Regions from separate parts of the Citrobacter sp. Igbk 17 genome, predicted to be linked through region 2. Evidence: predicted binding sites of a transcription regulator. Region 2 holds the regulator's gene; each other region holds the start of a gene.
What was found. The regulator CRP, encoded in region 2, controls carbon source genes, mostly activating them, when cyclic AMP is high. The targets are predictions, from matches to a motif close to ATGTGANNNNNNTCACAT.
Positions count from the first base shown of each region.

Region 1 (3,187 bases), on a different contig from region 2:
AAAAGCGGCGCTGGCCTCCGCACTGGGCGAATATTTTGAGCGTCTGTCCACGAATTACTTCTTTGCGGATTTCTGGCTGGGCGAAACCATCGCTAACGGCCCGTTCGTACATTACCCGAACGAAAAATGGTTCCCACTGACTGAAGATGATGACGTACCTGAAGGTTTGCTGGATGCGCGTCTGCGTGCATTCTACGATCCAGACAATGAACTGACCGGTAGCATGCTTATCGATCTGCAATCCGGCAATGAAGAACGCGGCGTTTGTGGCCTGCCGTTTACCCGTCAGTCAGATAATCAGACCGTTTACATTCCGATGAACATTATCGGTAACCTGTACGTATCTAACGGTATGTCTGCGGGTAACACACCGAATGAAGCCCGCGTTCAGGGGCTGTCTGAAGTTTTTGAGCGCTATGTGAAGAACCGCATTATCGCGGAAAGCATCAGCCTGCCGGAAATTCCGGCCGAAGTGATGGCGCGTTACCCGGCAGTCGTTGAATCCATTGCAAAGCTGGAGGCCGAAGGATTTCCAATCTTCGCGTACGACGGCTCGCTGGGCGGCAAATACCCGGTTATCTGCGTTGTACTGTTCAACCCGGCTAACGGTACCTGTTTTGCCTCTTTCGGTGCGCACCCGGATTTCGGTGTTGCACTGGAGCGTACCGTCACTGAGCTGTTGCAGGGCCGTGGTCTGAAAGATCTTGATGTCTTCACCCCCCCAACCTTCGACAATGAAGAAGTGGCTGAGCACACTAACCTCGAAACGCACTTCATCGATTCCAGCGGTCTGATCTCCTGGGATCTGTTCAAGCAGGATGCCGATTACCCGTTCGTTGACTGGAATTTCTCCGGTACAACGGAAAAAGAGTTTGCAACCCTGATGACCATCTTCAAAGCGGAAGATAAAGAAGTCTACATCGCCGACTACGAGCATCTGAGCGTTTACGCTTGCCGCATTATCGTTCCGGGTATGTCTGACATCTACCCAGCAGAAGATTTGTGGTTAGCCAACAACAGCATGGGCGCGCATCTGCGCGACACTATTCTGTCTCTGCCGGGTAGCGAATGGGAAAAAGAAGACTACCTCAACCTGCTCGCACAGCTGGATGAAGAAGGGTTTGACGACTTCACTCGCGTACGTGAGCTTCTGGGTTTGGCGACCGGTGCGGATAATGGCTGGTATACCCTGCGCATTGGCGAACTCAAAGTAATGCTGGCTCTGGCGGGTGGTGACCTTGAGCAGGCACTGATCTGGACGGAATGGACAATGGAATTTAACGCATCCGTCTTTAGTGCTGAACGCGCAAACTATTACCGTTGCCTGCAAACTCTGCTGCTGTTGTCACAAGAAGAGGACCGCCAGCCGCTGCAGTATCTTAACGCATTTGTTCGTATGTACGGTGCAGAGGCAGTTGAAGCAGCAAGTGCAGCAATGAGCGGAGAAGCGCCATTCTACGGATTACAAACAGTTGATAGCGATCTGCAGGCTTTCCCGGCACATCAGTCTCTGCTGAAAGCCTATGAGAAGCTGCAACGCGCGAAAGCAGCGCACTGGTCAAAATAGTGGCAAACAGCCTATGTTGAGTAGGCTAAACGCATTGTCTGGGCTATATTACGGGGCGCTTTAAGCGCCCTGTTTTTTTATTTTTGTCTACTCAAAAATAAATGTAAAAGCAAGGTTAAATATTAGTAGTTGATATTAAAAATTTTGGTTTATTAATGTCGCTATTTATCTCAATTACTCCATTTTAATTAACCGTCCAACTGGAGGCATAAAGAAAAAATTCAACTCACTTTATAATTTTTAAAATTTATTTTTATATGGATAATCAATAAGTTACACCGTAATCGCATAAAAACCATGCGTCTTGCGGGCCTATAAGCCAGGCGAGATATGATCTATATCAAATTCTCATCTATAATGCTTTGTTAGTATCTCGTCGCCGACTTAATAAAGAGAGAGTTAGTGTGAAAGCTGACAACCCTTTTGATCTTATACTTCCTGCTGCTATGGCCAAAGTTGCCGAAGAAGCAGGCGTCTATAAAGCAACGAAACATCCGCTTAAGACGTTCTATCTGGCAATTACTGCCGGTGTGTTCATTTCAATTGCCTTTGTTTTCTATATCACTGCCACAACCGGTACCGGCACAATGCCTTTCGGCATGGCAAAGTTGGTGGGTGGTATCTGCTTTTCCCTGGGGCTGATCCTTTGCGTTGTCTGCGGCGCTGATCTCTTCACTTCAACCGTACTGATTGTCGTCGCTAAAGCCAGTGGTCGTATTACCTGGGGTCAGTTAGCGAAGAACTGGCTTAACGTTTATGTCGGTAACCTGATTGGTGCGCTGATCTTTGTGTTACTCATGTGGCTTTCTGGCGAGTATATGACCGCCAACGGCGCGTGGGGACTCAACGTCCTGCAAACTGCCGACCACAAAGTGCACCATACTTTTGTTGAAGCTGTAAGCCTTGGTATTCTGGCTAACCTAATGGTGTGTCTGGCCGTCTGGATGAGCTACTCTGGCCGCAGCCTGATGGACAAAGCGTTTATCATGGTATTACCGGTCGCAATGTTTGTTGCCAGCGGTTTTGAGCACAGTATCGCAAACATGTTTATGATCCCTATGGGTATCGTAATACGCGATTTCGCCACCCCGGAATTCTGGACCGCTGTCGGTTCTTCTCCGGAGAATTTTTCTCACCTGACCGTGATGAATTTCATCACCGATAATCTGATTCCGGTTACGATCGGTAACATTATCGGCGGCGGTTTGTTGGTCGGGTTGACATACTGGGTCATTTACCTGCGTGGTAACGATCATCATTAATCTGTTGATGCTCATTGCACGTAGTAAATAAAAAATCCACTTAAGAAGGTAGGTGTTACATGTCCGAGCTTAATGAAAAGTTAGCCACAGCCTGGGAAGGTTTTACCAAAGGTGATTGGCAGAATGAAGTAAACGTCCGTGACTTCATTCAGAAAAACTACACTCCGTATGAGGGTGACGAGTCCTTCCTGGCTGGCGCAACTGAAGCGACCACTGCACTGTGGGACAGCGTAATGGAAGGCGTTAAACAGGAAAACCGCACTCACGCGCCTGTTGACTTTGACACCTCCGTTGCTTCTACCATCACTTCTCACGACGCTGGCTACATCAACAAAGCGCTCGAGAAAATTGTTGGTCT
Region 1 covers NZ_JANEWI010000010.1:74,191-77,377, forward strand. Annotated here, with positions in the region: gene ycaO (30S ribosomal protein S12 methylthiotransferase accessory factor YcaO) at 1-1,567, shown strand, start outside; gene focA (formate transporter FocA) at 1,972-2,829, shown strand; gene pflB (formate C-acetyltransferase) at 2,889-3,187, shown strand, end outside.
Region 1: a site for CRP is predicted at 1,896-1,913, ahead of focA (formate transporter FocA). Genes of this name have one in related genera too.

Region 2 (3,187 bases):
ACCAGCTTTTGCACTTCTTCGGGCTGGTGCAGGCTAACGGAAATATGCTCCTGTAAATCCAGCGCTTCCTGGAAAACACGTAGCAAGCGTTTGTATTCATTATTGTGATGTGCCGACAGCATGTGCATTTGCTGGTAGCACTGGGTAATCAGATCCACGGCTTTCTGTTGACGGACCAGCAGGGGGGGTAGCGCTTTTTCGGGATCGGCATGCTGGGTCAACATGCTGTATTTAGCCTCACAGTAATCGGCTAATTCGCGGTACAACAAACTGAGTGATTCGCGCAGCGGTTGTTCACGCCACATCCAGAACCAGAACCAGTTAAACAGGCCGTACCATACTGTCCCCAGCGCGTAGATCAGCAATGGCTCCCAGACGGGCATGTTCCCGGCCAGACTCAGTGTGAAAATCGCCGCGATCAGTGAGGCGGGCAGAAGTCGTGCATGCAACGGGCTTAGCTCAGCAGTCACACCGAGAATCAGCGTCAGGCCGGTGAGGATCAGCGGCAGCGGTATAGTCTGTGCCAGCAGTAACTGCATTATCAGGCTGCAGCCGGCAAACAGCGACGCGCCAATCACTAAGCGTTTGAAAAAGCGCTTATGTGGGGTATCAAGACCCGCAATATTGCAACAGGCAGGGACGAGGGAGAACAACAGTCCCAGATGAAGCTGACCAATGATAAGACCGACAGCCACAGGTAAACATAGCACCAGCGTCTGTCGTAGTGCGTAGTTGATCTCGGGGTGATAAATCAGTCTTCGCCACATCGGAGCAAACAAAAATGGCGCATTACTACGTAACACGCCATGTCGATGGGATTAACGCGTGCCGTAGACGACGATGGTCTTACCATGTGCGGAGATCAGGTTCTGATCTTCCAGCATCTTCAGGATACGACCAACGGTTTCACGGGAACAGCCAACGATCTGGCCAATTTCCTGACGGGTGATTTTAATCTGCATGCCATCCGGGTGGGTCATCGCGTCAGGCTGTTTCGCCAGATTCAGCAGAGTCTGGGCGATACGACCGGTTACGTCGAGGAAGGCAAGGTTGCCCACTTTTTCAGACGTTACCTGCAGACGACGAGCCATCTGAGAAGACAGGCGCATCAGAATATCTGGGTTGACCTGGATTAATTGGCGAAATTTTTTGTAGGAAATTTCAGCGACTTCACATGCGGTTTTGGCACGTACCCAGGCGCTACGTTCCTGGCCTTCTTCGAAGAGGCCTAATTCACCAATAAAATCGCCCTGATTCAGATAAGAGAGGATCATTTCTTTCCCTTCTTCATCTTTGATCAGCACTGCCACTGAGCCTTTAACGATGTAATACAACGTTTCCGCTTTTTCACCCTGGTGAATCAGCGTGCTCTTCGATGGGTACTTATGAATATGGCAATGAGACAAGAACCATTCGAGAGTCGGGTCTGTTTGCGGTTTGCCAAGCACCATGCGCGGTTATCCTCTGTTATAAGCTGTCTCCAGAGCCAGAACACGACGCTGTCTCTGGGGTTGCAAAAATGTGCTTCCCGCTACCTGGGAAGGGGGCTGCTAAAAATAGATTGCAGCCTGTAATGTGATGTCCTCTGCATACATGCAGTACGTCAATGTATTACTGTAGCATCCCGACTGTTTTAGCATAGCTTTCGCCGTGTGTCTCCTGGTGTCTCGCTTCAGCATGACGCAGGTCGCCTTCCATTGCGAGAATTGTTATGTACGCGTAATCTGTCAGGAAAATTGAAACATTGGAGTTACGAAATATGCAAGCGCGTGTAAAGTGGGTTGAGGGGTTAACCTTCCTCGGTGAGTCCGCCTCAGGCCACCAAATTTTGATGGACGGTAACTCTGGTGATAAAGCGCCGAGCCCGATGGAGATGGTATTAATGGCGGCAGGGGGGTGTAGCGCCATTGATGTCGTGTCCATTCTGCAAAAGGGACGCCAGGATGTCACCAACTGCGAAGTGAAGCTCACCTCTGAGCGCCGTGAAGAAGCACCGCGTCTGTTTACCCACATCAATCTGCATTTCATCGTGACGGGGCGCGACCTGAAAGATGCGTCTGTGTCTCGGGCGGTTGATCTTTCTGCTGAGAAATATTGCTCCGTGGCGTTGATGCTGGAAAAAGCGGTGAATATCACCCATTCCTACGAAGTGATTGCTGCTTAACATATGATGCCGGATGGCGGCGTAGCCTTATCCGGCCTACATAACGATACCGACTCGTAGGCCCGATAAGCGTAGCGCCATCGGGCACATCCCATACATCACTCTATCTTTTTACCTTCCATCAGCCTCTGCACCAATGGCAGCATGATCAATTCCATCGCCAGCCCCATCTTGCCGCCCGGCACGACTAATGTATTGATATGGGAAATGAATGAACCCTGCAGCATAGCCAGCAGCCAGGGATAATCGATGCCTTCCAGATTACGAAAATGAATCACTACAAAGCTCTCATCCAGTGACGGAATACTCTTTGCCGCAAAGGGGTTGGAGGTGTCGACGGTGGGCACTCGCTGGAAGTTAATATGCGTGCGGGAAAACTGCGGCGTAATGTAATTGATATAATCGTCCATTGAACGAACGACCGAGTCCATTACCGCTTCACGTGAATGCCCGCGTTCGCTGGTATCGCGGGTGAGTTTCTGGATCCACTCCAGGTTCACAATAGGGACAACACCAACAAGCAGATCGACATGCCGCGCCACATTTTGTTGTGGTGTAACGACGCCGCCGTGCAATCCTTCATAGAACAGTACATCAGTAGGTTCAGGAAGCGGTTGCCATGGGGTGAATGTGCCCGGAACCTGGTTCCATGGAACGGCTTCATCATAGGTATGCAGATATTTACGCGACTGTCCTTTTCCCGTCTGGCCGTACTCAATGAAGGTTTGTTCGAGCAGGCCAAAGTCATTCGCTTCAGGGCCGAAGTAGCTGATGTGTCGTCCGGCGTCGCGCGCTTTGCGGATCGCCATATCCATTTCCGGGCGGGTATAACGATGAAAACTGTCACCTTCCACCTCGGCGGCACGCAGATTTAACTGTGCGAAAATTTTACGAAACGCGAGGCTGGTGGTGGTGGTCCCCGCGCCACTGGATCCTGTTACCGCAATCACCGGATGTTTGGCAGACATAACAACTCCATAAATAGGTTGGTTTTTTATTATAGTCAGCCGTCGGCAGCGGATT
Region 2 covers NZ_JANEWI010000051.1:11,997-15,183, forward strand. Annotated here, with positions in the region: gene NNO08_RS21230 (YccS/YhfK family putative transporter) at 1-767, opposite strand, end outside; gene crp (cAMP-activated global transcriptional regulator CRP) at 819-1,451, opposite strand; gene NNO08_RS21240 (OsmC family protein) at 1,760-2,164, shown strand; gene NNO08_RS21245 (phosphoribulokinase) at 2,263-3,132, opposite strand; gene NNO08_RS21250 (YheU family protein) at 3,186-3,187, opposite strand, start outside.

Region 3 (3,187 bases), on a different contig from region 2:
GCGCGTAGTCAGCCAGCGGATATTTCTGACCCGTTGCATCGTCGGTAACAACCGCAAACGGCGTTACTTCAGAACCGGTACCGGAAGTGGTGGTGACGGCGATCATTTTCGCTTTCACGCCCATTTTCGGGAACTTATAGATACGTTTACGGATGTCCATAAAGCGCAGTGCCAGCTCTTCGAAATGGGTTTCCGGATGTTCGTACATCACCCACATGATTTTCGCGGCATCCATCGGGGAACCACCGCCCAGTGCGATGATAACGTCAGGTTTGAAGGAGTTAGCCAGCTCAGCACCTTTACGAACAACGCTCAGAGTCGGGTCAGCTTCAACTTCAAAGAACACTTCGGTTTCAACGCCGGCTGCTTTCAGCACGGAGGTGATCTGGTCAGCATAACCGTTATTGAACAGGAAGCGGTCGGTCACGATCAGAGCACGTTTGTGACCATCGGTAATCACTTCATCCAGCGCGATTGGCAGTGAGCCACGACGGAAGTAGATAGATTTCGGAAGTTTGTGCCACAACATGTTTTCAGCTCGCTTAGCAACGGTTTTCTTGTTGATCAGATGCTTAGGACCAACGTTTTCAGAGATGGAGTTACCACCCCAGGAACCACAACCCAGAGTCAGGGAAGGTGCGAGTTTGAAGTTGTACAGGTCGCCGATACCACCCTGTGAAGCCGGGGTGTTAATCAGGATACGCGCGGTTTTCATCATCTGACCGAAGTAAGCAACGCGTTCTGGTTGGTTGTCCTGGTCAGTGTACAGGCAAGAAGTGTGGCCGATACCACCCATCGCAACCAGTTTCTCTGCTTTGTCTACCGCATCTTCGAAATCTTTCGCACGGTACATCGCCAGCGTCGGGGACAGTTTTTCGTGAGCAAACGGCTCGCTTTCATCAACAACTTTCACTTCACCGATCAGGATCTTAGTTGTTTCCGGAACTGAGAAGCCTGCCAGTTCAGCAATTTTATAGGCCGGCTGACCAACGATAGCGGCGTTCAGTGCGCCATTTTTCAGGATAACGTCCTGAACAGCTTTCAGCTCTTTGCCCTGCAGCATGTAGCCGCCGTGGCTAGCGAAACGTTCACGAACTGCATCGTATACAGAGTCAACAACAACAACGGACTGTTCAGAAGCACAGATTACGCCGTTATCGAAGGTTTTAGACATCAGAACGGAAGCAACCGCGCGCTTAATATCCGCTGTTTCGTCAATAACAACAGGGGTGTTACCTGCACCTACACCGATTGCGGGTTTACCGGAGCTGTATGCTGCTTTAACCATACCTGGACCACCGGTCGCAAGGATCAGGTTGATGTCCGGGTGATGCATCAGAGCATTAGACAGTTCAACGGAAGGTTGATCGATCCAGCCGATCAGATCTTTCGGTGCACCAGCAGCGATAGCCGCCTGCAGAACGATGTCAGCCGCTTTGTTAGTGGCATCTTTAGCACGCGGATGTGGAGAGAAGATAATTGCGTTACGCGTCTTCAGGCTGATCAGCGATTTGAAGATAGCAGTAGATGTCGGGTTAGTGGTTGGAACGATACCGCAGATGATACCAATCGGTTCAGCGATGGTGATAGTACCGAAAGTGTCGTCTTCAGACAGAACACCACAGGTCTTTTCATCTTTATAAGCGTTGTAAATGTATTCGGAAGCAAAGTGGTTTTTGATCACTTTGTCTTCGATGATGCCCATGCCGGATTCGGCAACGGCCATTTTCGCGAGAGGGATTCGAGCGTCTGCGGCTGCCAGAGCGGCGGCGCGGAAGATTTTGTCAACCTGTTCTTGAGTGAAACTGGCATATTCACGCTGGGCTTTTTTTACGCGCTCTACAAGTGCGTTAAGTTCAGCGACATTAGTAACAGCCATAATGCTCTCCTGATAATGTTAAACTTTTTTAGTAAATCATCTGCTCGATACGAGAGTATAGACAGACCGACGAAAAATTGTATAACGTTTTGAAAATCAAACGGTTAATTAACGTCCACTTTACTTTGATTTACTAAAAGAGCTTATGCGTTAGCGTCATTTAACTCTAACGCGTTACCTCCAGGTGGCGTAAGCAAGATTACTCACTTCTGAGTAGTAATTGCGTGATCTGGATCAAATTTACGCAAAGCTGACACCTTTCAGCAGGCCCTTTTAGCGTTTCTTGGTAAGTGTTAAAAAATTGATGTAATGAATGAGGTTAACATTAGCATATTTAATACATATTAATAACACCGAGTAATGGTAGCGTATTTACGCAGATATACGCAGATAGCAGGTGAAGTATGCTGACAAAAGGCGTATCTTCAGCGCGGATTTCATCAATTTTTATGACTCATTTTATCCGGCTAACGCTTCGGAGCTAACCGTGATCCATACGCTATTCGATTTTCCTGTCTATTTTAAATTTTTCATTGGGTTATTTGCATTGGTCAACCCGGTAGGGATCATCCCTGTTTTTATCAGCATGACCAGCTACCAGACCGCTGCCGCACGCAATAAAACCAACCTTACGGCAAACCTGTCGGTTGCTATCATTCTGTGGACCTCTCTGTTTCTGGGGGATGGAATTCTGCAATTGTTTGGTATCTCAATTGATTCGTTCAGGATTGCCGGTGGTATCCTGGTCGTGACTATCGCGATGTCGATGATCAGCGGAAAACTTGGGGAAGATAAGCAAAACAAGCAGGAAAAGTCGGAGACGGCAATACGCGAGAGCATTGGCGTTGTCCCGTTAGCGCTGCCGTTAATGGCGGGGCCGGGGGCAATAAGCTCAACGATCGTCTGGGGTACGCGTTATCATAGTGCCATTAATCTGTTCGGTTTTTTCGTGGCAATTGCGCTGTTTGCTCTGTGCTGTTGGGGATTGTTTCGAATGGCGCCATGGCTGGTTCGCCTGTTGGGACAAACCGGCATCAACGTCATTACGCGTATTATGGGGTTGTTACTCATGGCGTTGGGTATTGAGTTCATTGTGACCGGTATCAAGTCCATTTTCCCGGGTTTACTTGCCTGAATACACCCATTCAATATAAACGGAGCTGCTCTCTGGCTCCGTTTCCCTCCATTGTCAGTAAAACTTCTCACGAAAGTTGAAAAGTGGCATAGCAATACTAAAAAATGATGATAGCCAACTGCATTTTTATGTATTGATTTTAAACACAATTACCTTTTCCGCAGAACAGATGA
Region 3 covers NZ_JANEWI010000006.1:32,420-35,606, reverse strand. Annotated here, with positions in the region: gene adhE (bifunctional acetaldehyde-CoA/alcohol dehydrogenase) at 1-1,879, opposite strand, end outside; gene ychE (NAAT family transporter YchE) at 2,367-3,014, shown strand.
Region 3: a site for CRP is predicted at 2,102-2,119, ahead of adhE (bifunctional acetaldehyde-CoA/alcohol dehydrogenase). Genes of this name have one in related genera too.

Region 4 (3,187 bases), on a different contig from region 2:
GCGGCAACGAAGGTGTTGGCGATACCACCGCCTACGATCAGCTGGTCGGCGATTTTAGACAGGGAGTCCAGAACAGTCAGTTTGGTAGAAACTTTAGAACCACCAACAATAGCCACCATCGGACGAGCCGGTTCTTTCAGTGCTTTACCCAGTGCATCCAGCTCAGCAGCCAGCAGCGGACCCGCACACGCTACATCAGCGAATTTACCGATACCGTGAGTGGAAGCCTGTGCACGGTGAGCCGTGCCGAAAGCGTCCATGACGAATACGTCGCACAGTGCAGCATATTTTTTGGACAGCGCTTCGTCGTCTTTCTTCTCGCCTTTGTTGAAGCGAACGTTTTCCAGAACAACCAGTTCACCGGCAGCGACTTCAACGCCGTCCAGGTAATCTTTTACCAGGCGAACCGGAGCAGACAGTTTGTCTTTCAGGTAGTTAACAACCGGCAGCAGAGAGAATTCTTCGTTGTACTCGCCTTCGGTAGGACGACCCAGGTGGGAAGTTACCATCACTTTTGCACCCTGCTTCAGGGCCAGCTCGATGGTTGGCAGAGAGGCACGAATACGCGCATCGCTGGTTACTTTCCCTTCTTTAACTGGTACGTTCAGATCCGCACGGATAAAAACACGTTTACCAGCAAGATCCAGATCGGTCATCTTAATTACAGACATGGTGAATCCTCTCGTTGATTCTTAAAGTTTTGCAAGCGCTCACGCGCCTTACCTGAAACCAATAGCAGCCATCGCTAACGTTGTGTCGAGCATACGGTTAGCAAAGCCCCATTCATTATCGCACCAGACCAGGGTCTTGATCAGGTGAGCCCCACTCACGCGCGTTTGCGTACCATCAACGATGGCACTGTGCGGGTCGTGGTTAAAATCTACAGAGACCAACGGTAATTCCGTATAGTCAACTATACCATGAAATGCACCTTGTGCTGCTTTTTGCAGCAACTGGTTGACTTCACTGGCTTTTACCGGTTTTTTCACCGTCACGCTTAAGTCGATCGCCGTCACATTAATGGTCGGTACACGTACTGCAATCGCTTCAAAACGATCGTTAAATTGCGGAAAAATTCGTGTGATACCTGCCGCCAGTTTGGTATCAACCGGGATGATCGACTGGCTAGCCGCTCGCGTGCGACGCAGGTCGGGATGATAGGCATCAATAACCTGCTGATCGTGCATCGCGGAGTGGATCGTCGTGACGGTACCAGACTCGATGCCATAAGCATCATCCAGCAATTTAATGACGGGAATTATACAATTCGTGGTGCAGGAGGCGTTGGAGACGATCCGGTGCTCAGCGCGCAGTTGATCCTGGTTAACGCCAAACACAACGGTTGCGTCGATGTCGTGACTGCCAGGATGTGAAAAGAGCACTTTTTTAGCACCAGCGGCAATGTGCGCCTCGCCGTGTTCGCGGTTGCCGAAGACACCTGTGCAGTCCAGCACAACGTCGACGCCCAATTCACGCCACGGAAGCGCATCAAGGGTTCGCTCATGCAGAATGCGAATCGCGTCATCGCCAACGATGAGCTGGTCACGTTCCTGACGAACATCCCAGGCAAAACGCCCATGGCTGGTGTCATATTTCAACAAATGCGCCATGCCTGCGGCATCCGCCAGTTCGTTGATAGCCACCACGGTGATTTCCGCCCGACGCCCGGATTCATACAAAGCACGAACCACGTTACGTCCGATGCGACCGAAACCATTAATCGCTACGCGTACGGTCATAGGTCTCCTGCAAGGATTTCTCAGAAACGATGTGGCTGACAGAGTAATGCAGCAAACCGCTCAGGGAAACCTTACCTGTCGCAAACTGCGACTAATTGATTAATTGTCGAACATTTAATCGACTGAAACGCTTCAGCTAGAATAAGCGAAACAAGGAATAAAAGGAATGATTGTCCAGCAACAGAACACAGTTATCTGACTTGCGTCACATTTTAAAGCCCTTCAGTGCTAAATTTATTCCATATTCCAGAATTGCGAATAAGCGTAGCAAGATTATTTCGTTGCCGTGTCACAAATCCTGATTTATATCAGAAAGCTCCCTAACCTGCGTCTATATTATCAGCGCTACGTCCGAGTCTCGGAGTCCCTCAATAATGGCTACATTCAATCCTCAATCATCTGAAGTTCGCTTTCATGCGCTGCGTTTGTTACCCGGTCAGGAAGTCTTTTCTCAGCTACATGCCTTTGTCCAACAACACCAGTTGCAGGCGGCATGGATAGCAGGTTGTACCGGAAGCCTGACCAACGTCGCGTTACGCTACGCCGGACGTGAAGAAACCACATTACTCACCGGTACCTGGGAAGTCATCTCCCTGAACGGCACGCTGGAACTTACTGGCGAACACCTCCATCTTGCGGTGTCCGATCCACAAGGCGCCATGCTGGGGGGCCACATGATGGCAGGCTGTACTGTGCGAACCACACTGGAACTGGTCATTGGCGAGCTAACAAGTCTGGCATTTAGTCGTCAACCCTGCGCCGTTTCCGGTTATGACGAACTGGTTATTTCATCCCGCTAACGCTTCACCTAAAAGAGGTCTTCTATGGCGCGTCGCCAATTTTCCAGCCAGTCTCTGGTTCTGATTGTCATTGCTATCGCTATCAACATGGTCGGGGGGCAGCTTATCAGTATGTTGAAATTGCCCATTTTTCTCGACTCCATTGGCACCTTAATTAGCGCGGTACTGTTAGGCCCGGTTGTGGGGATGTTGACCGGCTTGCTCACGAATCTGCTGTGGGGACTGCTGACCGATCCAATTGCCGCCGCCTTCGCTCCCGTAGCGATGGTTATCGGCCTGGTTGCCGGTTGGCTGGCGCGGGCTGGCTGGTTTCGCACCTTACCCAAAGTGGTCGTCAGCGGCGTGATCATCACCTTGGCCGTCACGCTTGTTGCCGTGCCTATCCGCACCACGTTGTTTGGTGGCGTCACCGGCAGCGGTGCTGATTTATTTGTCGCCTGGATGCATTCCGTCGGCCAGAACCTGGTTGAATCTGTTGCTATCACGGTGCTCAGTGCGAATCTGGTCGATAAAATTCTGACGGCGGTGATCGTCTGGGTACTGCTGCGTCAGCTTCCGTTACGCACGACTCGTCATTTTCCAACGATGTCTGCTGTACGCTAAATGCATCCGTTTACGTCGTTAGCGCTGTGGGCGCTCGCCGCCTGC
Region 4 covers NZ_JANEWI010000003.1:192,248-195,434, forward strand. Annotated here, with positions in the region: gene pgk (phosphoglycerate kinase) at 1-671, opposite strand, end outside; gene epd (erythrose-4-phosphate dehydrogenase) at 720-1,739, opposite strand; gene NNO08_RS03165 (PPC domain-containing DNA-binding protein) at 2,114-2,539, shown strand; gene NNO08_RS03170 (ECF transporter S component) at 2,564-3,142, shown strand; gene NNO08_RS03175 (energy-coupling factor transporter transmembrane component T) at 3,143-3,187, shown strand, end outside.
Region 4: a site for CRP is predicted at 1,933-1,950, ahead of epd (erythrose-4-phosphate dehydrogenase). Genes of this name have one in related genera too.